Regions from separate parts of the Streptomyces sp. NPDC048565 genome, predicted to be linked through region 3. Evidence: riboswitches for the same ligand, from Rfam matches in the RefSeq annotation. Region 3 holds a riboswitch; each other region holds the start of a gene.

What was found. Region 3 has a riboswitch for cyclic di-AMP ahead of AB0C75_RS04310 (M23 family metallopeptidase). Riboswitches for the same ligand answer to the same signal wherever they lie in the genome.
Region 1: it holds a riboswitch for cyclic di-AMP, as region 3 does, so the genes downstream of both, AB0C75_RS10325 (LysM peptidoglycan-binding domain-containing protein) here and AB0C75_RS04310 (M23 family metallopeptidase) in region 3, are expected to answer to the same signal.
Region 2: it holds a riboswitch for cyclic di-AMP, as region 3 does, so the genes downstream of both, AB0C75_RS09755 (M23 family metallopeptidase) here and AB0C75_RS04310 (M23 family metallopeptidase) in region 3, are expected to answer to the same signal.
Region 4: it holds a riboswitch for cyclic di-AMP, as region 3 does, so the genes downstream of both, AB0C75_RS12255 (transglycosylase family protein) here and AB0C75_RS04310 (M23 family metallopeptidase) in region 3, are expected to answer to the same signal.

What each region holds. Positions count from the first base shown of each region.
Region 1 is NZ_JBEZIH010000006.1:209,062-214,577, reverse strand. It holds gene AB0C75_RS10335 (sugar isomerase) at 1-221, shown strand, start outside; gene AB0C75_RS10330 (hypothetical protein) at 290-994, opposite strand; gene AB0C75_RS10325 (LysM peptidoglycan-binding domain-containing protein) at 1,222-2,079, opposite strand; cyclic di-AMP (ydaO/yuaA leader) riboswitch at 2,084-2,269, opposite strand; gene AB0C75_RS10320 (hypothetical protein) at 2,626-2,856, shown strand; gene AB0C75_RS10315 (ferredoxin) at 3,006-3,197, opposite strand; gene AB0C75_RS10310 (cytochrome P450) at 3,259-4,488, opposite strand; gene AB0C75_RS10305 (TetR family transcriptional regulator) at 4,545-5,192, opposite strand.
Region 2 is NZ_JBEZIH010000006.1:80,172-85,687, reverse strand. It holds gene AB0C75_RS09770 (GNAT family N-acetyltransferase) at 1-884, opposite strand, end outside; gene AB0C75_RS09765 (HPr family phosphocarrier protein) at 1,049-1,330, shown strand; gene AB0C75_RS09760 (GntR family transcriptional regulator) at 1,501-2,214, opposite strand; gene AB0C75_RS09755 (M23 family metallopeptidase) at 2,390-3,178, opposite strand; cyclic di-AMP (ydaO/yuaA leader) riboswitch at 3,191-3,359, opposite strand; gene AB0C75_RS09750 (pitrilysin family protein) at 3,550-4,932, opposite strand; gene AB0C75_RS09745 (pitrilysin family protein) at 4,959-5,516, opposite strand, start outside.
Region 3 is NZ_JBEZIH010000002.1:431,505-437,020, forward strand. It holds gene AB0C75_RS04280 (sugar ABC transporter substrate-binding protein) at 1-86, shown strand, start outside; gene AB0C75_RS04285 (hypothetical protein) at 111-332, opposite strand; gene AB0C75_RS04290 (hypothetical protein) at 464-622, opposite strand; tRNA gene AB0C75_RS04295 (tRNA-Met) at 1,189-1,262, shown strand; gene AB0C75_RS04300 (MerR family transcriptional regulator) at 1,403-2,149, shown strand; gene AB0C75_RS04305 (PP2C family protein-serine/threonine phosphatase) at 2,283-3,440, shown strand; cyclic di-AMP (ydaO/yuaA leader) riboswitch at 3,674-3,826, shown strand; gene AB0C75_RS04310 (M23 family metallopeptidase) at 3,838-4,881, shown strand; gene AB0C75_RS04315 (aldo/keto reductase) at 5,194-5,516, shown strand, end outside.
Region 4 is NZ_JBEZIH010000008.1:57,559-63,074, reverse strand. It holds gene AB0C75_RS12275 (SurA N-terminal domain-containing protein) at 1-472, shown strand, start outside; gene AB0C75_RS12270 (nucleoside triphosphate pyrophosphohydrolase) at 502-1,497, shown strand; gene AB0C75_RS12265 (cytochrome P450) at 1,494-2,837, shown strand; gene AB0C75_RS12260 (transglycosylase family protein) at 2,943-3,917, shown strand; cyclic di-AMP (ydaO/yuaA leader) riboswitch at 4,208-4,377, shown strand; gene AB0C75_RS12255 (transglycosylase family protein) at 4,378-5,073, shown strand; gene eno (phosphopyruvate hydratase) at 5,345-5,516, shown strand, end outside.

The DNA.
Region 1 (5,516 bases), on a different contig from region 3:
CCGGGACGGCGACCTGGATGTTCGGCACCGCTCCGGAGGGGCTGCGGGAACAGGTGCTTGCGACCGGGGCCCGCTGGGTGGAGAGCGGACTGGACCCGCTGGCCGACCTGGTCCGGGTGCAGCGGCTGGCGATCGCCCGCGCGGCGGCCCGTGGCCTCGACCCCGACCTGCCGCGCCATCTGACCCGGTCGGTGGTGCTGGACGCGGCCGACGGAGCCTGAAGGCCGTCATGGCACGCCGCGCACCGGGCCGACGAGCGGTCCGGTGCGCGGCGGGGTGAGCGTGGAGGTCAGGCCTCCTCTTCGAAGTGGGCGTCCAGCGCCGCGTCGAGCTCGGCCGTCCACACCTTGAGGTCGCTCCGGGCCCCGGCCTCGACCTCGGCGTTGAACCAGCGGCGGTTCGACAGGTGGACCGTCACGGTGAACCGGCGTCCGAAGCGGCCGGTCCTGACCTCGACCGCGCCGATCTCGACCCAGTCGAACTCCGCCTCCTGGTCGTCGAGCCGGAAGCGGACACCTTCGGCGTCCACTCTGATGGACCCGCGCCGGTCGCTGACCTCGAAGACGGGGCCGTCCTCGCCATCGCCACTTCCGCTCGCCGCCTCGGCCTCGGCCTCGGGGGTGACTTCGGAGGCGGCCGCGTCGTCCGAGGTACCGGAACTCTCCGTGGCCGCGTCGCCGTCCTGGCTCGCGTCGCCGTCCTGGCTCGTGTCGCCGTGCTGGCTCGTGTCGCCGTCCCCGCTGTTGTCGCCGTCCGGCCTGGAACCGTCCACGACCCCGTCAGCCGCCTCCGTGGCGAGCGCCTCCGAGACCGTGACCTCCCCGGCCTCCTCAGCCTCCCCTGTCGTCTCCTCGGGCCGCTGGGACGTCTCCTCCTCCGCTTCCGGTTCCGCCTCCGTCCGCGCGGGGGCAGGGGCCGTCAGGCCGGGGATGTACGCCGGATCTGTGCCCGCGGCGAACTCTGGCTTGGTGTTCGAATCTATGCGCTGCTCCACGGCGGGCAGTATGGACGACGAACCTGTACGAGACCAGTCAACCGGGCCCCGACCGGCCTGTCGGCGGGTCGGGGCCCGGCCGTGACACCGCCGTACGGTGCATCCGGACCCGGCAGGCACCGGAAAACGGACGACGGGTGGTGCGGGTTCCGCCGAACCCGCACCACCCGTCACTTCTGTCCCTCTGTCACACACCCGTGCGCCAGCGGTCCCGCCTCGGGCAGGACTCAGTAGGCCCCGAAGACGTTGTCGATGGAGCCGTACTTGTCCGCGGCGTAGTTGCACGCGGCAGTGATGTTGGCGACCGGGTCGTAGCTGTCCGTCGACGTACCGTCCACGTGGTACGCCTGGAAGGTCGGGTCGATGACCTGCAGCAGGCCCTTGGACGGGATGCCCGCGGCGGCGTTCGAGTCCCAGTTGTTGATGGCCTGGGGGTCGCCCGCCGACTCGCGGATGATGTTGCGGTGGATGCCCTCGTAGCTACCGGGGATGCCGTGCTCGGCCATGACGGCGAGCGACTCCTGGATCCAGCCGTCGAGGTCGTCGGTGTACGAGACCGGCTCGGCGGCGGGCGTGCCCTCCGCGGCGAGGTTGGTGCTCGTACGCTCCGAGCGGTCGGCGCGGTCAGCGCTCTGCTCGGCACGGTCCGACGAAGCAGAGGCCTTGGATTCGGCCTTGGGGGCCTTGTCCGCCTTGTCGGCGGACTTGCTCTCGGCCTTGGCACCAATGGTCAGCTTCAGACCGGGGTGAATCAGGTCGGGGTTTCCGCCGACAGCCTTCTGGTTGTCCTCGTACAGGGCCTTCCAGCCACCGCTCACGGAATGCTCGCGGGCGATCTTTGCAAGAGTGTCACCCAAGATCACGGAATACGTACCGGACTCGGACTTCTGCGCGGCAATTCCCTTGCCGGTCGCGGCAGTCGACGTCGCCGCCTTTTCCACGGCGGCCGGCTGGGCCGGGGCTGCGAAGGCGCCGGTCGCACCGATCACAGGGAGGGCCAGGGCGGCTCCGCCCGTGCTCACGGCGATGATGCCGCGGGTGAGCGAACTGGCCCTGGAACGACGGTGCTTAGCGATTTCGGGCATGCTGAATTCCTCTCCGTCGCCTACGAAGTGAGCTGTCGGGTTCGAGCTGGAGATGCCCGGCCGCATACGAATGCGACTTCACCCCGAGCCGCTCCGGTAACCGGATCGGCGCTTACTTGGGTCCCCCGCTCCTGCCGTACGAGAAGTAGTCGGGTAACCGGACGGCGGCAGGATTCGGCGTTCCGCCCGGAGTGATGGCGACCGTAGGCGAGAAATAGGGAAAGGAACAAGCCTGGCGCGGTGATCACAATTCATCCGCAAGATCAATTCTCGGGAATTCATGTAATCCACCCCACACGGCGCCACCCATTCCTCTTGGCGCAGAAGGGAACCGACCGCCGAGCTGCTGCGTCCGGAGCGCATGAGGTGACGCTGGTCACGGAGTCCGATTCGGGCGATTTGCTCCCGAGCGAAGGCCCCAGGTCACACGAAATGGCCTTTTATGGATTACGGGATCAATTTCTAAAACTAACTCAAAACGGGCATACGACTCATGAATGACGCCTTCGGGCATACCGAGAGCGTTCGCGTGGAACCGATCCGCCCATGACGCAAAACCCTCGCCCCTCGGCCCCTCGGATCACCGTTCTGCCCGTCCAGCCCGGGGACCCGCCCTTCCGGGTCGTGGAGATCGACGGCGAGGTGATCGGAAGCGCCACGGCCATGACGGACGTGCTCATCGCAGCCGCCGCGGCCGGCATCACGGTCCATGACCTCGACGACCCTGCGACCGTCCGATGGGTGGGTGGGGGCAAGCTCAGCTGGAAGCCGCACTGAGAGGAGGCGGCGGCGGGCCTGGGGCTTGCGGGCCGTCGGCCGGCACGAGAAGCCGGCCACCACGAAGTACAGCCACCGGACGAAGCGGCCACGACGAAAAGCGGTCCGGCGCGAGAACGCGCCGGACCGCCTCGGTTGTCCGCCCGGTGTCAGCCCTCGATCCGGATGGCCAACGCCGGACAGACGGCCGCGGCCTGCTGGACGTCCTCGGCCCGGGCCGAGGACGGTGCGGGGTTCAGCAGGACGGCTATCCCGTCGTCGTCCTGGTCGAACACGTCATCGGCGGCGACCACGCACTGCCCGGACGCCACGCACTTGTCCTGGTCCAGGGTCACTTTCATGAGCACTCCTTCGTCGTCGGTGTCGCTGCGTGGCGGGGGCGGGGGGTGCGGCGGTGAGAGGTCACCAGGCCACGGGCAGTTCGTGGACGCCGTAGACCGACCCGTCGTGCTTGAAGGGCAGGTCCTCGATGCGGGCGTCCAGCCGCAGGGTGGGGATACGGCGGTAGAGGGTGCTGTAGACGACCTGGAGCTCCAGACGGGCCAGCGGCTGGCCGACGCACTGATGGACGCCGAAGCCGAAGGCCACATGACGCCGTGCGTCGCGCCTGACGTCCAGCCGGTCAGGATCGGCGAAGACCTCGGGGTCACGGTTGCCGATGTCGTTCGGCACAACGATCCCCTCACCTGCCCGGATAACCTCGCCGGCGATCTCGATGTCCTCCAGAGCCACGCGGCGGCGCCCCGTGTGGGTGATGTTGAGATAGCGCAACAGCTCCTCGACGGCGCCGGCGACCACCTTGGGGTCCTCGGTCTCGCGCAGCAGGGCGAGCTGATCGGGGTGTTCGAGCAGGGCGAGGGTACCCAGAGCGATCATGTTCGCCGTGGTCTCGTGACCGGCGAGCAGCAGGAGTACGCCCATCTCCGCCGCTTCCCGGCGGGACAGCTCTCCGGCCCCGACCCGGGTACCGAGCCCCGACAGGAGGTCGTCCGCGGGCCGGGCGATCTTGTGCCCCATCAGCTCGTCCAGATAGCCGATCAGATTGTCGTGGGCCGCGGCCCGCACCTCGGGGTCCGCTGTGCGGCGGATGAGAGTGCCGCTGTTCTGCTGGAAGAAGTCGTGGTCGGAGTAGGGCACTCCGAGCAGTTCGCAGATGACGAGTGAAGGGACCGGTAGGGCGAACGCCTGGACGAGGTCGGCCCTCGGGGGCCCGGCCAGCATGGTGTCGATCAGCCCGTCCACGATCTTCTGAACGGCGGGGCGCATCGCCTCGACCCGCTTGATCGTGAAAGGAGCTGTCACCATCCGCCGCTGACGCGCGTGTTCAGGGTCATCCATGAGGATGAAGCTGAAGCTCGCCCCTCTCACCGGCGCCTGACTGGGATAACCGGGCCGGGTGATGTCGGCGCTGACCCTCGGGTCGGAGAGGAGGGTGCGCTGATCCGCGTAACGGGTCACCAGCCAGGGCGTGCTCCCGTCCCACAGGCGGACCTTCCTGAGCGGCCCCTGTTCCTGCTCGGCCTTCAGGCCGGGCGGCGGGTCGAAGGGACAGCCCGCCGCCCTGTCCATCGGGAATTCCACAGCAGAGGGCACGGGCGCCCCGTCCGTGCGTGCGGTACTGGTGGTGGTCATCGGTTCCTCACTTCGTCGTGCGGTGGGGGACGAACCAGGCGGACAGGGAGGGGCCGTCAGCGGCAGGCCGTGACGGGTGCCGTCCAGAGCCCGACGACGGCGTCTATCAGACCGGTGGCGGTGTCATGCCAGTTCGCGCGAGGCGTCGAGGAGTTGTCGGCGAGTGCGCGTTCACGCTCCGCACAGGTGTGGATGATCAGGTTGCGCGACATGACGGCCCGCTCGACGTGAACGTCGGCCGGCAGGTCGGGGAGGCACCGGTTCAGCCCTTCGAGCACCTGCAGCGTGGGCGGACAGGCGAGCGACTCCTCGGCCATGATGTCCCGCAGCGCCGGATCGGTCATGGCTTGGGCGCAGAACCGTGCGAACCAGGTAGGGCTGCCGAGTCCGGCCAGATGTTCGGTGGTGGGCCGCACCAGGCAGCCCACCCACTCCCCTATGTCCGTGGGGTCTTCGACTCCGGCCAGCAGACGGGCGCGGGCCTCCTCGATCTGCCGGCTGTGCTTACGGGCGATGGCGCGCACCAGGTCGGCCTTCGTACCGAAGTGATAGCCGACCGCCGCGTTGTTGCCCTGCTGTGCGGCCTCGCTGACCCGGCGGTTGGACACCGCGTAGACGCCTCGCTCGGCGAACAGCCGCTCCGCCGCGTTCAGGATCAGTTCCCTGGTCCCGCCGGCCTGTTCGGTCCGCACCATCGGTTCCATCCGGCTTCTCCCCGGTAGAGCGCGTCCTGGAGCGTCCAGGAGAATCCAGCACCGCTGAGTCGGTCAAGCGACTGCTTTAAAGATGGCCGAGATGGGTGCAGGGCGACCGCAGGGTGGCCTGCGGCGGAAGATTCGCCTCCGCTCCCAGCCGCCCCGCATGGCCTGAGGCCCCCGGGAGCCGGGCGGTACCACTCCGGCGCCTGCCTGGAATTGGCGCAAAGGCACCGGGGCAGACAGCCTCACCCGAGGTATCCAGAAGAGTCGACCAGCACCCAGCATCTGCGAGCTGAAAGGGCAATAAAGCTTGCAACTGCGAGCCAGAAA
Region 2 (5,516 bases), on a different contig from region 3:
TCGGCGACGACCTCGGGCACCCGGTCGGCGGGGACGGCGACGACCGCGAGGTCGACCTGCTCGCCGATCTCACCCACGGAGCGGTGGGCGGACGCCCCTTCGACCGTGCCGGTGCCCGGGGCGAACGACGTGTTCACCGCGTACGCGCCTCCGGTGAAGCCGGAGCCGAGGAGGTTGCGCAGCACGGTCCGGCCCACTCCGCCGGGCGTGCGGCCGACGCCGATGACCGCGACGGACCCGGGGGCCAGCAGCCGCTGGACGGACCGCGCTTCGGCCCGCTGTTCACGGGCGCGCTGGACGGCGAGGGACTTGGCTGTGGGTTCCAGGTCGAGGGTGAGGTGGACCGAGCCGTCCTCGAAGCTGCGTTGCTGGGTGAACCCGGCGTCCCGGAACACCTTGATCATCTTGTTGTTGGCGGGCAGCACCTCGGCGGCGAAGCGGCGGATGCCCCGCTCCCGTGCCACCGCCGCGATGTGTTCGAGAAGGGCGGACGCCACGCCGCGGCCCTGATGGGCGTCCTGCACGAGAAAGGCGACCTCGGCCTCGTCCGCCGGGGCGGAGGCGGGCCTGCCCCGCGCGTCGATCCGGTCGTAGCGGACGGTGGCGATGAACTCGCCGCCGACCGTGACGGCCAGTCCCACCCGGTCGACGTAGTCGTGATGGGTGAAGCGGTGCACGTCCCGGGCGGACAGACGCGGGTACGGCGCGAAGAAGCGGTAGTACTTCGACTCGTCGGACACCTGCTCGTAGAAGCTGACCAGCCGTTCGGCATCGTCCGTGGTGATCGGCCTGATGCGCGCGGTGCCGCCGTCGCGGAGCACCACGTCCGCCTCCCAGTGGTCGGGGTACACGTGAGGCGGACTCTGCTCCGGAGTGGGCTCCATGGGCCAAGACTACGACCCGGGGCACCGGTCGCGGCGGGACCTCGGCGGGGGCACGCTGAGGGAGCCGACGGGCGGTGAGCGGCCGGTGACGGTGGCGGGCACAGCAGTACGCACTGCATGAGAGACTGGTCTAGACAACCCATAGCTTCGTGAAGGGCAGAACCATGGCTGAGCGCCGCGTCAACGTCGGTTGGGCCGAGGGCCTGCACGCCCGCCCCGCTTCCATCTTCGTCCGTGCCGCCACGGCCTCCGGCGTCCCCGTGACGATCGCCAAGGCCGACGGCAACCCGGTGAACGCCGCCTCCATGCTCGCGGTGCTCGGCCTGGGAGCCCAGGGCGGCGAGGAGATCGTGCTCGCATCCGAGGCCGACAACGCCGAGGCCGCCCTCGACCGCCTGGCGAAGCTGGTCGCCGAGGGGCTCGAGGAGCTCCCGGAGACCGTCTGACTCCGGTCGCTTCGCAACGGAGTTCTCTGCGGAAAGGCCGCGGCACCCTCACCGGGAGCCGCGGCCTTTCTGTATTCCACAACGACGCACACAGAGCCCGGTAAAACGTGGATCAGGGCAGCAGAAAGAAAGCCCTGCGATAATTACTCTCTTTGTATACGGCGCTTTTGTTAATGGCGGGCTCCCGCGATGTTGACGGGGTGTTGCGAAGTCCTCACCCCGGTGGCGCCCGCCGTCCGGCCGCCCACCGCCTGCCCCGGAGTACGCCGCAGCCGATGCGCCGCGGTGGCCCGCTCCGCGTGCTGGACGGCGAGCGCCCTGGCCCGCTCCGCGTCACGGCGCGCCACCGCGTCGACGAGGGCGCCGTGCTCGGCCCAGGAGTCCGCGGGGGTCAGCGGCTGCTCGACGGCGTACATCCAGGCGATCTTGTGCCGGAGCTGGGTGAGCAGCGCGATGAGTGCGGGGCTCCCCGAGGCCTGCGCCAGCGTCTCGTGGAACCAGCCTCCCAGGGCGCGCAGATCCTCCCCCTCCCCCCGACGCACGCGCTCCTGGCCCAGCTTGACCAGGCCACGGAGCACCTTGAGATGCGCCTCGGTGCGGCGCTGGGCCGCGCGGGCGGCGCCGAGGGGCTCCAGGAGCATGCGGATCTCCAGGAGGTCGGCGGCCTCCTGCCCGGTGGGCTCGGCGACACAGGCGCCGGCGTGCCGGCGGGTGACGACGAACCCCTCGGACTCCAGGGTGCGCAGTGCCTCGCGCACGGGCACACGCGAGACACCGTAGCGGCGCGCGAGCACCTCTTCGGTGAGGCGGCTGCCCCGTTCGAAGACACCGGAGACGATGTCGTCACGGATTGCCGTGCATACCGAATGCGCGGGAATACGCATGTCCGAACCTCCGCCTTAATCACCGCGAAACGCGGCCGATCGACGCCTGTTCCGTGACTCTATTGCAATCAGCCAGAATTTCCGATGGCGGGGTGGAATCCATGGATATCTTTTGGCCGTCGAGACACTCGGCGAGGAGTGCGGCACGCGCCCCGTCGGGAGCGGCGGGGTGGGGTCAGACCTGGACGCCGTGGGCGCGGAGGTAGGCGACGGGGTCCATGTCCGAGCCGTAGGCGGGGGTGGTCCTGGCCTCGAAGTGCAGGTGCGGCCCGGTGGAGTTGCCGGTCGAGCCGGAGAGGCCGATCTGCTCGCCCGAGCCGATGACCTGACCGACGGACACGCCGATCGAGGAGAGGTGGCCGTACTGGGTGTACGTGCCGTCCTTCATCTTGAGCACGATGTTGTTGCCGTACGCGCCGCCCCAGCCGGCCTCCACGACCGTGCCGGCGCCGACGGCGACGACGGAGGTGCCGGACGCGGCCTGGAAGTCCACGCCGGAGTGCGTGCCGGAGGACCAGAGCGCGCCGCCGGACTTGTATCCGGTGGTGACGTGCGAGCCGGCGACCGGGAGGTGGAAGGCGTTGAGCCGGGCACGCTCGGCGGCGCGGGCGGCGCGCGCCTTCTCCTCGGCGACCTCCTTGGCGCGGGCCTCGGCCTTGCGCTCGGCCTCCGCCTTCGCCTTCGCCTTGGCCTTCGCTTCGGCCGCGGCCTTCGCGGCGACGTCGGCCTGGTGCTGCTGGGCCGTCGCCTGGGCGGCGATCTGGTCGGCGAGGGTGGCGTCGAGGGCGACGGTCTGGGTCAGACCGGTACCGGTGACGGTCTGGGAGTCAGCGGCGAGGGCCGGAGAGGCGGTGGCGCCGATGACGCCGGTGGTGGCCAGGGCGGCGACGCCGGCGACCTTGGCGCTCTTGCGCGTCAGGCGGCTCGGGGCACGGTGCTTCCCGGTGGCACGGATGAACGCCATGGAGGGGCTGGTCCTTTCCTTCCTTCTCGCCTACCGGGTTAGCTGACGGGTTCGGAGCAGGAAGGTCTCCTACGGGCCTCCACACCTCCGACGAGGCGCAGAGATCCGATTCACCCCAGGGACTTCATGGGTCCCCGGCTCCCCAGGCTCGCGCCTGACGGGGACTCGGCGATGGCTGTCCGGCGCCGCGGATGCGGCATTCGTCCGGCGGACAGCCGGGCCGACGCTAGAGCGGGCCGCTTCGCGCCGCCAAACGGAAAGGGTCTTTTGTCGCACATCCCACAGGATGAACGCCGCACTTCTCTACAAATCAGACAAACAGCAGGACCCCGGCGGAAACCACCCGCCGGGGTCCGTCATGTCCCGTTCCGTCAGCCGCTGACGACCGACACCTCGCCGATGCCGAGCGCCTTCACCGGCTCGGCGATCTGCGCGGCGTCCCCGACCAGGACCGTGACCAGACGGTCGACCGGGAAGGCACTGACCACGGCGGCGGTCGCCTCGACCGTGCCGGTGCCGGCCAGGCGTGCGTACAGCTCGGCCTGGTAGTCGTCCGGGAGGTGCTGCTCCACCTGGTCTGCCAGGGTGCCGGCGACGGAGGCCGCCGTCTCGTACTTCAGCGGGGCGACGCCCACGAGGTTCTGCACGGCCGTCTCACGCTCGGCGTCGGTGAGTCCCTCGGCCGCCAGGGTGCGCAGGACCTTCCAGAGGTCGTCGAGCGCGGGCCCGGTGGACTCCGTGTCGACGGAGCCGCTGATCGCGAGCATCGCGGCGCCCGTCGTCCCGGACGAGGAGCCGGGCGCCGTCGAGCGCAGCACCTGTCCGAAGGCCCGGACACCGTAGGTGTAGCCCTTCTCCTCACGCAGCACGCGGTCCAGCCGGGAGGTGAGGGTGCCTCCCAGGCAGTACGTGCCGAGCACCTGGGCCGGCCACACGCTGTCGTGGCGGTCCGCGCCGATACGGCCGATCAGCAGCTGCGTCTGGACGGCTCCGGGGCGGTCCACGATGACCACACGGCCGGTGTCGTCCGCGGTGATCGGAGGCACCGGCCTGGCCTGGCCCGCGTTGCCCGACCAGTCCCCGAGGGTCTCGGAGAGCAGCGCGTCCAGGTCCACCCCGGTGAGGTCACCGACGACGACCGCCGTCGCCGTGGACGGGCGCACATGGGCGTCGTAGAAGGCGCGTACGGCGGCGGCGTCGATCCGCCGGACCGTCTCCTCCGTGCCCAGGCGCGGACGCGACATCCGTGCCGTGGCGGGAAAGAGCTCCTTGGAGAGCTGCTTGGCGGCCCGCCGGGCCGGGTTGGCCTGCTCGTGCGGGATCTCGTCGAGGCGGTTGCCCACCAGACGCTCGACCTCGCTCTCCGCGAAGGCAGGAGCCCGCAGGGCCTCGGCGACCAGGCCGAGCGCCTTGGTCAGCCGGGAGACCGGGACCTCGAGGGAGACGCGGACACCCGGGTGGTCGGCGTGGGCGTCCAGCGTGGCGCCGCATCGCTCGAGCTCGGCGGCGAACTCCTCCGCGGAGTGCTTGTCCGCGCCCTCGGACAGCGCGCGCGCCATGATCGTGGCCACCCCGTCCAGGCCATCGGGCTCGGCGTCCAGCGGGGCGTCGAGGAAGATCTCCACGGCGACGACCTGCTGGCCAGGGCGGTGACAGCGCAGCACGGTCAGCCCGTTGGGCAGGGCGCCGCGCTCGGGCGCGGGGAAGGCCCAGGGCCTGGCCTCGCCTGCGGTCGGCTGCGGGTGGTACTCCATCGCTACTCCAGTCACGGCGGCGTCGGTCACTTGTCGGCCCCTTCGGGCGCGTCGGTGCCCTCTGTCTCGTCGGCCGGTTCGACCGGCTCGTAGACCAGGACCGCGCGGTTGTCGGGGCGCAGGTGCGCCCGGGCGGCGGCCTTGACCTCGTCGGCCGTCACGTCGAGCACCCGGCCCACCGCGGTCAGGGCGAGCTGCGGGTCGCCGAACAGGACGGCATACCGGCAGAGTTCGTCCGCGCGGCCGGCGACCGTGCCGAGACGGTCCAGCCACTCGCGCTCCAACTGCGCCTGGGCGCGCTCCATCTCCTCGGGCGTGGGGCCCTCATCGGCGAAGCGGTTCAGCTCCTCGTCGACGGCCGCCTCGATCTGCGGCACCTCGACGCCCCCGGACGTCTTGACGTCAAGCCAGCCGAGCGAGGGCGCGCCGGCCAGCCTGAGCAGCCCGAACCCCGCGGCCACCGCCGTACGGTCGCGGCGCACCAGCCGGTTGTGCAGGCGGGACGACTCGCCGCCACCCAGCACCGTCAGCGCCAGGTCAGCGGCGTCGCACTCGCGCGTGCCGTCGTGCGGGAGCCGGTAGGC
Region 3 (5,516 bases):
GGAAGACGAGCGCCAAGGACTTCCTGGACACGTTCGCCGAAGACCTCGACGAGGCACAGGCGGAGTGGAAGGAGCAGCAGGGCTGACGGACCGGGAGGCGCGCCCTCCCCTCAGTCCAGGCCCTCCTCCCGCAACTCGTACATCAGGAGGAACGTCCGGTAGGTGTCCGCGGACACGTCCGTGCAGACGTCCGGCCGGTTGGTCAGCGTCGACGTGTTGTCGAGTGCCTTTCGGCAGGCCGCCACGGTCTCGGCCTCGGACGGGATGTTCGAGATGAACGCGGCGATCAGCAGGACCACTGCGAGGACGACCACACCGATACGGATGCGCATGGTCTTCCAACGACCGTGCGGCCGGGCCGGTCACTCGGGTCGGTCAGCCGGGTCGGTCGGCCGGGTCGGGTCCGTCACAGGCCGGTCGGCCGGGCCGGGCGCTCGGGCCGGGTACGGCTGCCGCCGCCCGGTCATTCGTGTTCGTCGGGGACCGGCGGCAGGTCGGGCTCGACGAACAGACCCGCGTACTGCGGAGTGGGCAGCGGCGCCGCGGTGCCCGTGTCGGCGGTCGCGGCGGCGGACGTGCCGTCGGAGCGCCGCTGGGTCGTGCGGGCAGACGTGTCGGTCATCTCGGGTGTCCTGTACGTAGGTGTGTGGTGAGAGCCCAGTGACCGAGTCGCCGCGATACAAGCCGGACCGGTCCCGACCAGTGGGGCGAAGAGACGCCGCCACCGGTGCCGCGCCGCTCCGGGGGCGTCCGGATCATCGTGCGGTGCATGCAGACTGTAACCCTCCCAGCACGGCTTTCCCTCGGTATTGCGCGCCCGGCGTGACGGCCGGCGGTGCGCCGAGGGCTCGATGTTCTGGTTTGCGTGGAAGAGGGCGCGGACATACGGGTTGTCCGCCGCCGTCCAGGACGCCCCGCGCGCCGGGCCCCGGCCCGGCGGAAGGCACGACGCGAGGGGTCAGCCCTGCGGCGCGGTGGAGGATTCTTTCTCCATGCAGGCGAGACGCTGGATCGGGAGGTGTGCCCACCTTTGGGTACGCCACCGTGCCTGACAACTTCGCGGTGTGAAGTATGAGTTGGTGCACCACGTCGGGGCCGGGGGGTTGCCGTCGGGGAGGGGGTGGGGGATCGGCGGCCATCAATGGTCGGAGCGCCGTCCCGGATGGCGTAGAGTTGGCATCACAACGGCGCGGGGTGGAGCAGCTCGGTAGCTCGCTGGGCTCATAACCCAGAGGTCGCAGGTTCAAATCCTGTCCCCGCTACTGAAGACAGAGGCCCGGATCCTTTCGAGGATCCGGGCCTCTGTCGTATGCCGCCACCCGGCCGCCGCGACATGTGCCGTCACCCGGCCGCCGGTGCAGGGCTTGACCTTGACGTTACGTAAACCTCTAGCGTTTCCGGCATGGAGTGGTCGATCCAGGAAATCGCCAAGCGGGCAGGCACCACGAGCCGGACCCTCCGGCACTACGGAGACATCGGTCTCCTCGCGCCGAGCCGCACGGGTGCCAACGGCTACCGCTATTACGACCAGGAGGCCCTGGTCGGACTCCAGCGCATTCTGCTGCTGCGGGAGCTGGGGCTCTCGTTGCCCGCGATCAAGGACGTGCTGGAGGGGCAGCGGGACACCGGCGTGGCGCTCCGGGCCCATCTGCGGCTGCTGGAGCAGGAGCGTGAGCGCATCGGGCGGCAGATCGCCTCGGTGCGGACCACTCTCGACAGGACCGAGAAAGGGGAGCACATCATGGCGGAGGAAGTGTTCGACGGCTTCGACCACACGGCGTACGAGCAGGAAGTCACCGAGCGCTGGGGCAAGGAGGCGTACGAGCGCGGCGGCCGGTGGTGGCGCGGGCTGAGCGAGGAGGAACGCGCCGGGTTCCAGGGTGTGCACGAGGCCATCGCCCGGGATTACGGAGAGGCCAGGGCGGCCGGTCTGGCGGCGGGTGACGACGCGGTGCAGGACATCGCGCGACGGCACTGCGAGTGGCTGTCGGTGACCATGGAGGTCACGCGGGCTTACGTGGCCGGCATCGCGGAGATGTACGTCGCCGATTCCCGCTTCGGGAGGAACTACGATCGCCACGGGGACGGAACCGCCGTCTTCGTACGGGACGCACTGACGCTCTACGCGCAGCGCCGGCTCTCCGACTGACCACCGGGGGACGGGGCTCCGGCGCGCTCCTCCCTTTGGCCGATGGCGAGTCGCCGTTCGGCGCGGCTCCGGCCAGCCTGGGTGGGGCGCGGTACCGTCCGCACCCGTGGGCGGAGCGGGCAGGAGCAAACAGGTGGGGAAGCGGGACGAACGGCGGGGCAGCACGGTCGGGAACTCCCGTTCCCGGCGGTTCGTGCGGGTGCTGCCCGTCCTGATGATCTGCGCCGGTGTGATCTTCGACTTCGCGACGCCGACCGAGGTCACCGCTGTGCCGCTCTTCGCCGCGGCCCCGCTGATCGCCGCCCCCTTCTTCTCGCCGGGCGGCACCGCGCGTATCGGCATGGCAGCGACCCTCGTGGTGCTGGTCATCCGGATCTCGTCCGGCGCGCTCGGCGAGGTCGTGCCGCTCACCGACCTGTTCACCCTGGTCACCGTCTCCGTGCTGTCCCTTCTCATCAACCGCGTCGTGCGCCGTATGAACGAGCAGCTGGCCTCGGCCAGGGTCATCGCGGAGACCGCGATGCGTGCGGTGCTCCCGAGGCCCGAGGACCGGGTCGGCGGGCTGCTGGTCGCGGCGCGGTACGAGGCGGCCCAGGCGGACGAGTTCGTCGGCGGCGACCTGTACGCCGTAGCGGACACGCCGTTCGGGGTGCGCCTGGTCCTCGGGGACGTACGGGGCAAGGGGCTGGACGCCGTGGGGGCGGTGTCCGTCGTGATCGGGGCGTTCCGGGAGGCCGCCGAGCGGGATCTGTCGCTCGAGGCGGTGGTCCAGCGGCTGGAGCGGGCGCTGGCGCGTGAGGGCTCGCGGCGGGGCGGGTTCGACACGGTGGAGGGCTTCGTGACCGCCGTCATCGCGGAGATCCCGTCCGGATCGGAGACGCTGCGGGTCATCAACCGCGGGCATCCGGAGCCGCTCGTGCTGCACGGGGACGGGTCGCTCGACGTGCTGACGCCGTCGGCGCCCGCGCTGCCCCTCGGGATGGGGCTCGGCACGTGGCCCGACCGGGCGGACGAGTGGACGCTGCCTGCCGGGTCGATGTTCCTGGCGTTCACCGACGGGCTCTCCGAGGCGCGGAACGCGAAGGGCGTCTTCTACGACCCGGCGGCCCGGCTGCGCGGCCGGCTGTTCCCGGGGCCCGACGAGCTGCTGTCCGCGCTCACCGACGACGTACGGCTGCACACCGGGGGCAGGTCGACGGACGACCTGGCGCTCCTCGCGGTCGGCCGTCCCGCGCACGGTCAGCAGGAGCGGCGGACGACGGTGAAGATCGTGGGGCGGGACGGTGGATGACCCGTCGCGACGGTGGGTAGTCGAAGGACCTCGCTGCGCATAACATTTGACGTACCGTCAGAAACTGTCGGACGGACGGAGTGCGCTCAAGTCGCCCGTTTGCGCCCGGTTGACCCATGAAAGTCCAGGCCGGAGTCGTGACTGATCTGTGGGAACAGCTTGGAATCGGGCCCGGGTGTCTATTAACGTTCGATAACGCAGCGCGGTTGTACCTGCCGCCGCCAGAGGCGGCACCGCGCGCAGCGCCGAATTCCGCAAGGGAACCGGGGAACCACCTACATGGGGTGAATCGGACACCTGCGTCTCGCGAGAGACGAAGGGGCCCGTAGGAGACCTTCCTGCTCCGAACCCGTCAGCTAACCCGGTAGGCGAGAAGGAAGGAAAGGAGTGCGCCCACGTGGCGTCCAACAAGCCTGCCCCCGAGGCCCCGTCATCCTTCAGGACCGACAGCTTCGGTGATGAGGACAGGACATGGGGGGAATGGAACCCCGACGAGGAGTCCATCCGTCCCGTACGCGGTCGGCACCGCGTGGCCAAGCAGCGCGGTCTCGCCCGTAGCTCCACCGTCCTCGGCGTCGGCGTCATCGCGGCCGTCGGTGCGGGTGGCATGGCCACTGCGCAGAGCAAGCCGCCGGTCTCCATCTCTCTTCCCGATTCCATCGCGGACAACCTCCCCGACGCCAAGTCCCTTCCCGGCGTCGGCGCGTTCATGTCCCACGACTCCTCTGCGGACCAGGAGGCGGTCGCCGAGTCCGCCGCCCCGTTGACCAGCGCGGGCATCACTGCCGCCGAGGCCGACCAGGGTGCCACCGACGCCGGCGAGGCCCTTCGCGCCCGTATCCTCCAGCAGGCCGAGCAGCAGCAGGCCGGAGCAGACGCCGAGGCCAAGGCCGCCCAGGAGAAGGCGGCTGAAGAGGCGGCAGCGGCCGAGGCGGCGAAGCAGCAGAGCGAGGCCGAGGCGAAGGCAGCCGCGAAGAAGAAGGCGGCCGAAGAGGCGGCGAAGAAGAAGGCCGAGGCCGAGCGCCTCGCCAAGCTCGCCGCCAGCTACGCCATTCCGACCTCCTCGTACACCATCACCTCGACGTTCGGCGAGGCCGGCTCGATGTGGTCGTCCGGCCATCACACCGGGCTGGACTTCGCGGCTCCGACCGGTACGCCGGTCAAGGCCGTGCACGGCGGCACCGTGAAGTCGGCCGGCTGGTCCGGCGCGTACGGCTACCGCACGGTCCTGGAGCTCGATGACGGCACGGAGATCTGGTACTGCCACCAGTCCTCGATGGACGTCACCGCAGGGCAGAAGGTCAACACGGGCGACACCATCGGGCGCGTCGGAGCCACGGGCAACGTGACCGGCCCGCACCTCCACCTGGAGGTCCACACCGCGGACGGCTCCGGTATCGACCCGATGAGCTGGCTGCGCAGCAAGGGCCTCACGGTCTGACCTCGGCGAGAGCCTGACGTGGGCACCCGGCCGGGTGCCCGATGCCGCGCCAGGCCGGGAGCCCGGCGCCGCACCCGGCTGGGAGCCCGACCGCCGGTAACCGGCGCACCGCAACCCCGGCGGCCCTGACGCACGACCCCCCGACGTCAGGGCCGCCGGTCTGCCTGGATCGTGAGGCGCCGACCGGGTGCGGGGCCCGCCCTTCGGGCGGACGGCGCTACTTTCGAAACGCGCCCCAGGTGCGGGCCTCAGGGGCCCGGTGCGGGCCGCGCATCCGGAATAGCCGTTTCGGTCAGCTGGTTGTCGCGGGGTATGACATCTCTGCGCCCGCTCGGTACTTCGAGCCTCCAGGTCTTCCCCCTCTCTCTCGGCGGCAACGTCTTCGGCTGGACGGCCGACGAGAAGCAGACCTTCGCTGTCCTCGACGCGTACGCGGCGGCCGGCGGTAACTTCATCGACACCGCCGACTCCTACAGCGCCTGGATCCCCGGCAACCAGGGCGGTGAGTCGGAGACCCTCATCGGCAAGTGGCTGGCGGCCGGTTCCCGTCGCGACGATGTCGTCATCGCCACCAAGGTCAGCGGCCACCCCGACTTCAGGGGGCTGTCGGCCACCAACATCAAGGCGGCGGCCGA
Region 4 (5,516 bases), on a different contig from region 3:
GCACTCCGAGGAGCTGGTGACCAAGTCGGGCCAGCTGGCCCGGGTCAAGCTGTCCGGCCTGATCTTCGGACGGGTCCTGGACCGCGCGGCGAAGGACGCCGGGGTGAGCGTCAGCCGTAAGGAGATCCAGGAGCTCCGCGGCCAGGCCGCCGCGCAGTCAGGCGGGGACGAGGCGGTGCAGGCGGGCATGCTGGAGCAGCGCTGGGTGGCGCCCGGCCAGATCGAGGCGAGCCTGCGCCAGGAGGCCCAGCTCCAGAAGCTGGCCCGGAAGATCGGCGCCGACCTGCAGAGCCCCGCCGGGGTACAGGCCGTCGGCGAGAACCTCACCGAGGCGTCGAAGGCGCTGCACATCGACGTCAACCCGCGCTACGGCAGCTGGGACGACCGGAAGGTCCAGCTCAGCACCTACAAGGCCCCGTGGATCACCCAGGTCACACCCGTCCAGGGACAGGACCCGGAGGCGGACGCCTGACCCGCCCCACCCGGGAGTAGGTTCGGGTGGTGAACACTCAAGACCCCGGCCGTATCGTCCTGCTCACCGCCAGCCACCGGGTCGCCCCCGGTCTGCTGTCCTGGCCCGCCTGGCAGACGCTGCACGCCGCCGACCGGGTGCTGTGTGCCGAGCCCGACCACCCTCAGCTGCCGTACCTTCGGGACGCGGGGGTGGCCGTGGAGCACACCGCGCCGTCGGCCGACGAGCTGGTGGACGACTGCGCGGGTGGCAGGACCGTGGTGCTGCTGGTGGGCGGCGAGGGCGACCAGCGGCTCACCGACGGCCTGGCCAGGCTCGGCGGCTCGGGCCGGGTGCAGATGCCGGACCTGGAGCTGCTGCCCGGCTCGTACGACCTGCCGGGTGCCCGGCTCCTGGACTTGGTGCAGGTCATGGACCGGATCAGGCTCGAATGCCCCTGGACGTCGCAGCGGACCCACAAGGGCCTCGCGAAGTACGCCATCGAGGAGGCGTACGAGCTGGTCGAGGCCATCGAGGACGGCGACCGTGAGGAGCTGCGCGAGGAACTCGGCGACGTACTGCTCCAGGTCGTCTTCCACGCCCGTATCGCCCAGGAGGACCAGGACGAGCCGTTCGGCATCGACGACGTCGCGGCCACGATCGTCGAGAAGCTGATCCACCGTCATCCGCACGTGTTCGGCGACGAGACCGCCGAGACCCCGGAGGACGTCCACGCGCACTGGCTCCGTACGAAGGCGATCGAGAAGCAGCGCGCGTCGGTCACCGACGGGGTGCCGCTCGGCCAGCCCGGTCTCGCGCTCGCCGCCAAGCTCGGCAGCAGGGTGCGCACGGCGGGCCTCGACGCCCCGCTCCCGGAAGGCGGGGGCGTCGGCCACCAGCTGCTCGCTATCGCCGTACGGGCCGAGCAGGACGGCACCGACCCCGAGGCCGCCCTGCGGGAGGCCGCCCGCGCCTACCGGGACGCGATCCGGACGGCTGAGGGCCTCGGCGGTCCCGGGGCCGCTCCCGACGGCGTCGAGGAGTGAACGACTGCCCCGGGAAGACCCCCGCACCCGACGCGGCACCTCATCCGGCACCGGAGGCCGCACACGCCCCCGAAGCCTCACCCGCACCCGAACTCTTCACCTGGGAGTTCGCCACCGACCCGTACCCCGCCTACGCCTGGCTCCGCGAGCACAGCCCCGTGCACCGCACGCAGCTGCCGAGCGGTGTGGAGGCCTGGCTGGTGACCCGTTACGCCGATGCCAGGCAGGCACTCGCCGACACCCGGCTCTCCAAGAACCCGGCCCACCACGCGGGCTCCGCGAACGCCAAGGGCAAGACGGGCATTCCTGGCGAGCGCAAGGCGGAGCTGATGACGCATCTGCTGAACATCGACCCGCCCGACCACACCCGGCTGCGCCGGCTCGTCTCCAAGGCGTTCACTCCGCGCCGGGTCGCCGAGTTCGCGCCGCGTGTGCAGGAGCTGACGGACCGCCTCATCGACTCGTTCATCGAGGAGGGGAAGGCGGACCTCATCCATGACTTCGCGTTCCCCCTGCCCATCTACGCGATCTGTGACCTGCTGGGCGTGCCCCGGGAGGACCAGGACGACTTCCGCGACTGGGCCGGCATGATGATCCGGCACGGCGGCGGGCCGCGTGGCGGGGTGGCCAGGTCGGTCAAGAAGATGCGCGGCTATCTCGCCGAACTCATCCACCGTAAAAGGGAGAATCCCGGCGACGACCTGATCTCCGGGCTGATCCGGGCGAGCGACCACGGTGAGCACCTCAGCGAGAACGAGGCGGCGGCGATGGCCTTCATCCTCCTTTTCGCCGGCTTCGAGACGACCGTGAACCTCATCGGCAACGGCACCTACGCGCTGCTGCGCAACCCCTCGCAGCGTGAGCGCCTGGAGCGCTCGCTGGCCGCGGGGGAGACCGAACTGCTCGCCACCGGGATCGAGGAGCTGCTGCGCTACGACGGTCCGGTGGAGCTCGCGACATGGCGTTACGCCACCGAGCCCGTGAGGCTGGGAGGGCAGGACATCGCGGCCGGGGACCCGGTCCTCGTGGTGCTGGCCGCCGCCGACCGGGACCCGGAGCGGTTCCAGGATGCGGACACCCTGGACCTTGCGCGGAGTGACAATCAGCACCTCGGATACGGGCACGGCATTCACTACTGCCTGGGGGCGCCGCTGGCCCGGCTGGAGGGGCAGGCGGCCCTGGCGACACTGCTCAGGCGCCTCCCCGACCTGCGGCTCGCTGCGGAACCTGCCGATTTGCGCTGGCGCGGCGGGCTCATCATGCGTGGACTGCGCACACTTCCCGTGGAGTTCACTCCCGGGGATCCGACCGAGAAAGGTGACAATCAGTCAACTCTGTGACTTTGACGTGATCTCCGCTGCATCGACTTGTGACACACGTTCGAGTACGGCTAGGTTCACCGTTCGACTCACCCGTCACATGTCAGTCACACGGAAGGCAATCCCATGGGCTCCGCGAACGGCAGACACCGCCGCCCTCGCCAGGCACCCGCCATCGTCGTCGCCGCAGGCGTCACCGGGTCGGCCATTGCCATCCCGCTCCTCGGCGCCGGTGGCGCGCAGGCCGCTGACGCGTCGACCTGGGACCGGGTCGCCGAATGCGAGAGTGGTGGCGTGTGGAGTGCCGACCTCGGCAACGGCCGCTACGGCGGCCTGCAGTTCTCGCAGGACACCTGGTTCGACTACGGCGGCACCGAGTACGCGTCCCGCGCCGACCTCGCCAGCCGCTCGCAGCAGATCGCGGTCGCCGAGAAGGTGCTGGACGACAAGGGCCCGCAGGCATGGTCCAGCTGCGCGGTGATCTCCGGGCTCGCCCTGGACGGGACGCTGCCGGGGGTGGACCCGGGCGACGAGTCCTCCGCAGACCCCTCGGACACGGCGACCCCGTCCGAAACCCCCTCGTCCGAGGCGACGGACCCGGCGGACTCCGCGGACCCTGCGGACGAAACGGATGGATCCGGCGACTCGGATGACTCGGACGAATCCGATGCGAAGGGCGAGGCGGGCAAGGACGCTTCCGGCGACGCGACGGACAAGGGCAGCGGCTCGGACGAGGACGACGAAGCGGGCGCCTCACCGTCCGCGACTCCGTCCCCGGAGGCCACCGGCTCCTCCGACACGTCGAAGGATGACGGGGCGAAGGCCGGCAAGCACCGCGGCACCCCGGCCCCCGAGGCGGGCGCGGAGCAGGGTGACGGGCGCGAGTCCGGCCGGCACGCCTCGCGCGGCGAATCCGACGCGCGTCAGGGCGCCGAGGGGGCGTACACCGTCCGCGAGGGCGACAACCTCTGGGCGATCGCCGAGGCGCAGGACCTCTCCGGTGGCTGGACGGCGCTCTACGAGGCCAACAGGGACGAGCTGGGTTCCGACCCGGACCTGATCCTTCCCGGCCAGAGCCTGGATCTCCTCGGCCTCAAGTGATCAAAAACGGGAAAACGCCCCAAAATCAGGGGTAGTTCAGAGGCCTATGTCCACTTATGTGTAAGTGAGACATGGGTCTCTTTGCTTCAACTGCGGCGCCCGGTCCGTCCGGTCCGTCCATTTTGGCTCCGACCTGCGAAAACGGTCCATCTGGGCGGACCGGTACGGGCTGATTGGTCGTTATGTCCATCTTTGAATGTGGGGGTTGCGTGTGTTTACGGTCGGAGCCGCTCGCACCGCGGGCACCTTCGACCGTCACGCCGAATCCTGCCGTCGGCCGAAGGGAACCGACGCGTAAAGCGCCGTAGGCAGGAGCGGGGGACCCAGGTAAGCGCCGGACCCGGCCGTCGGAAGACGGGTGGAGTGCGGCTAGGGGTGAAGTCGTCCGCGAGTAGGACGACCGGGCACACTCACAGCCCGAACCCGACAGCTCACCTCGTAGGCGTCGGTGAGGAGAACCATGCTGCTTTCCAGCAAGGGCAAGCACCGTCGCCCGTCCAAGGCCGTCCGTGTCGCCACCCTGGCCGGTGTCGCCGGCGCCGCTGTCGCCGTCCCGCTGATGGGTGCGACCGGTGCCTCCGCCGCCTCCGTCGACACCTGGGACGCCGTCGCCCAGTGCGAGTCGGGTGGCGACTGGTCCATCAACACCGGCAACGGCTACTACGGCGGTCTGCAGTTCTCGCAGTCCAGCTGGGCGGCCGCCGGCGGCACGCAGTACGCCTCCCGCGCCGACCTGGCCACCAAGGACCAGCAGATAGCCGCCGCCGAGAAGCTCCTCGACATCCAGGGCCCGGGTGCCTGGTCCTGCGCCGGAGCCGGCGGTCTGACGAACGACGGTGTGGACCCGGGCGTCGACACCGGCTCCTCCGCGAAGAACGGCGACACGGACCCGCAGGCCACGCAGGAGCGCACGGCCGAGCAGCCCACCACGCGCAGCGAGAAGCGCGCCGCCCCCGAGAAGACCGTCACCACGCCGACCGGCGACAAGGTCGAGAAGGGTGACGGCGAGTACAAGGTGAAGGCCGGCGACACCCTCAGCAAGATCGCCGGTGCGAAGAAGGTCGACGGCGGCTGGGAGAAGCTCTTCAAGCTCAACGACGACATCGTCGACGACGCCGACCTGATCTTCCCGGGGCAGCAGCTCCACCTGAAGTAGGCGAGCGGCTCCATCCGAAGGAGTCGGAAACAGCCCGGGGTGTTCCTCCTGCCCCGGAGACCCGGCCCGGCGTGCTGACCCCCCGCACGCCGGGCCGACGGTCGCTCGCCGTAGAATTTTTGAGCTTTGCCCGGAATGTGGATCCTTGGGTCCTTTTTCGTCCCAGGAGACGGGCGCACGGCCGACGGAGCGCCACGAGCCGGTTAGGCTCGTGGCGCAAGGCCACAGTGACCCTGCACAACCAGTGTCAGATCCCAGAAGGAGATGCCTCGTGCCGTCCATCGACGTCGTCGTAGCCAGGGAAATCCTCGACTCCCGGGGTAACCCCACGGTCGAGGTCGAGGTTGGCCTCGACGACGGCAGCACGGGACGTGCTGCTGTTCCGTCCGGCGCCTCCACCGGTGCGTTCGAGGCCATTGAGCTTCGCGACGGTGACCCCAACC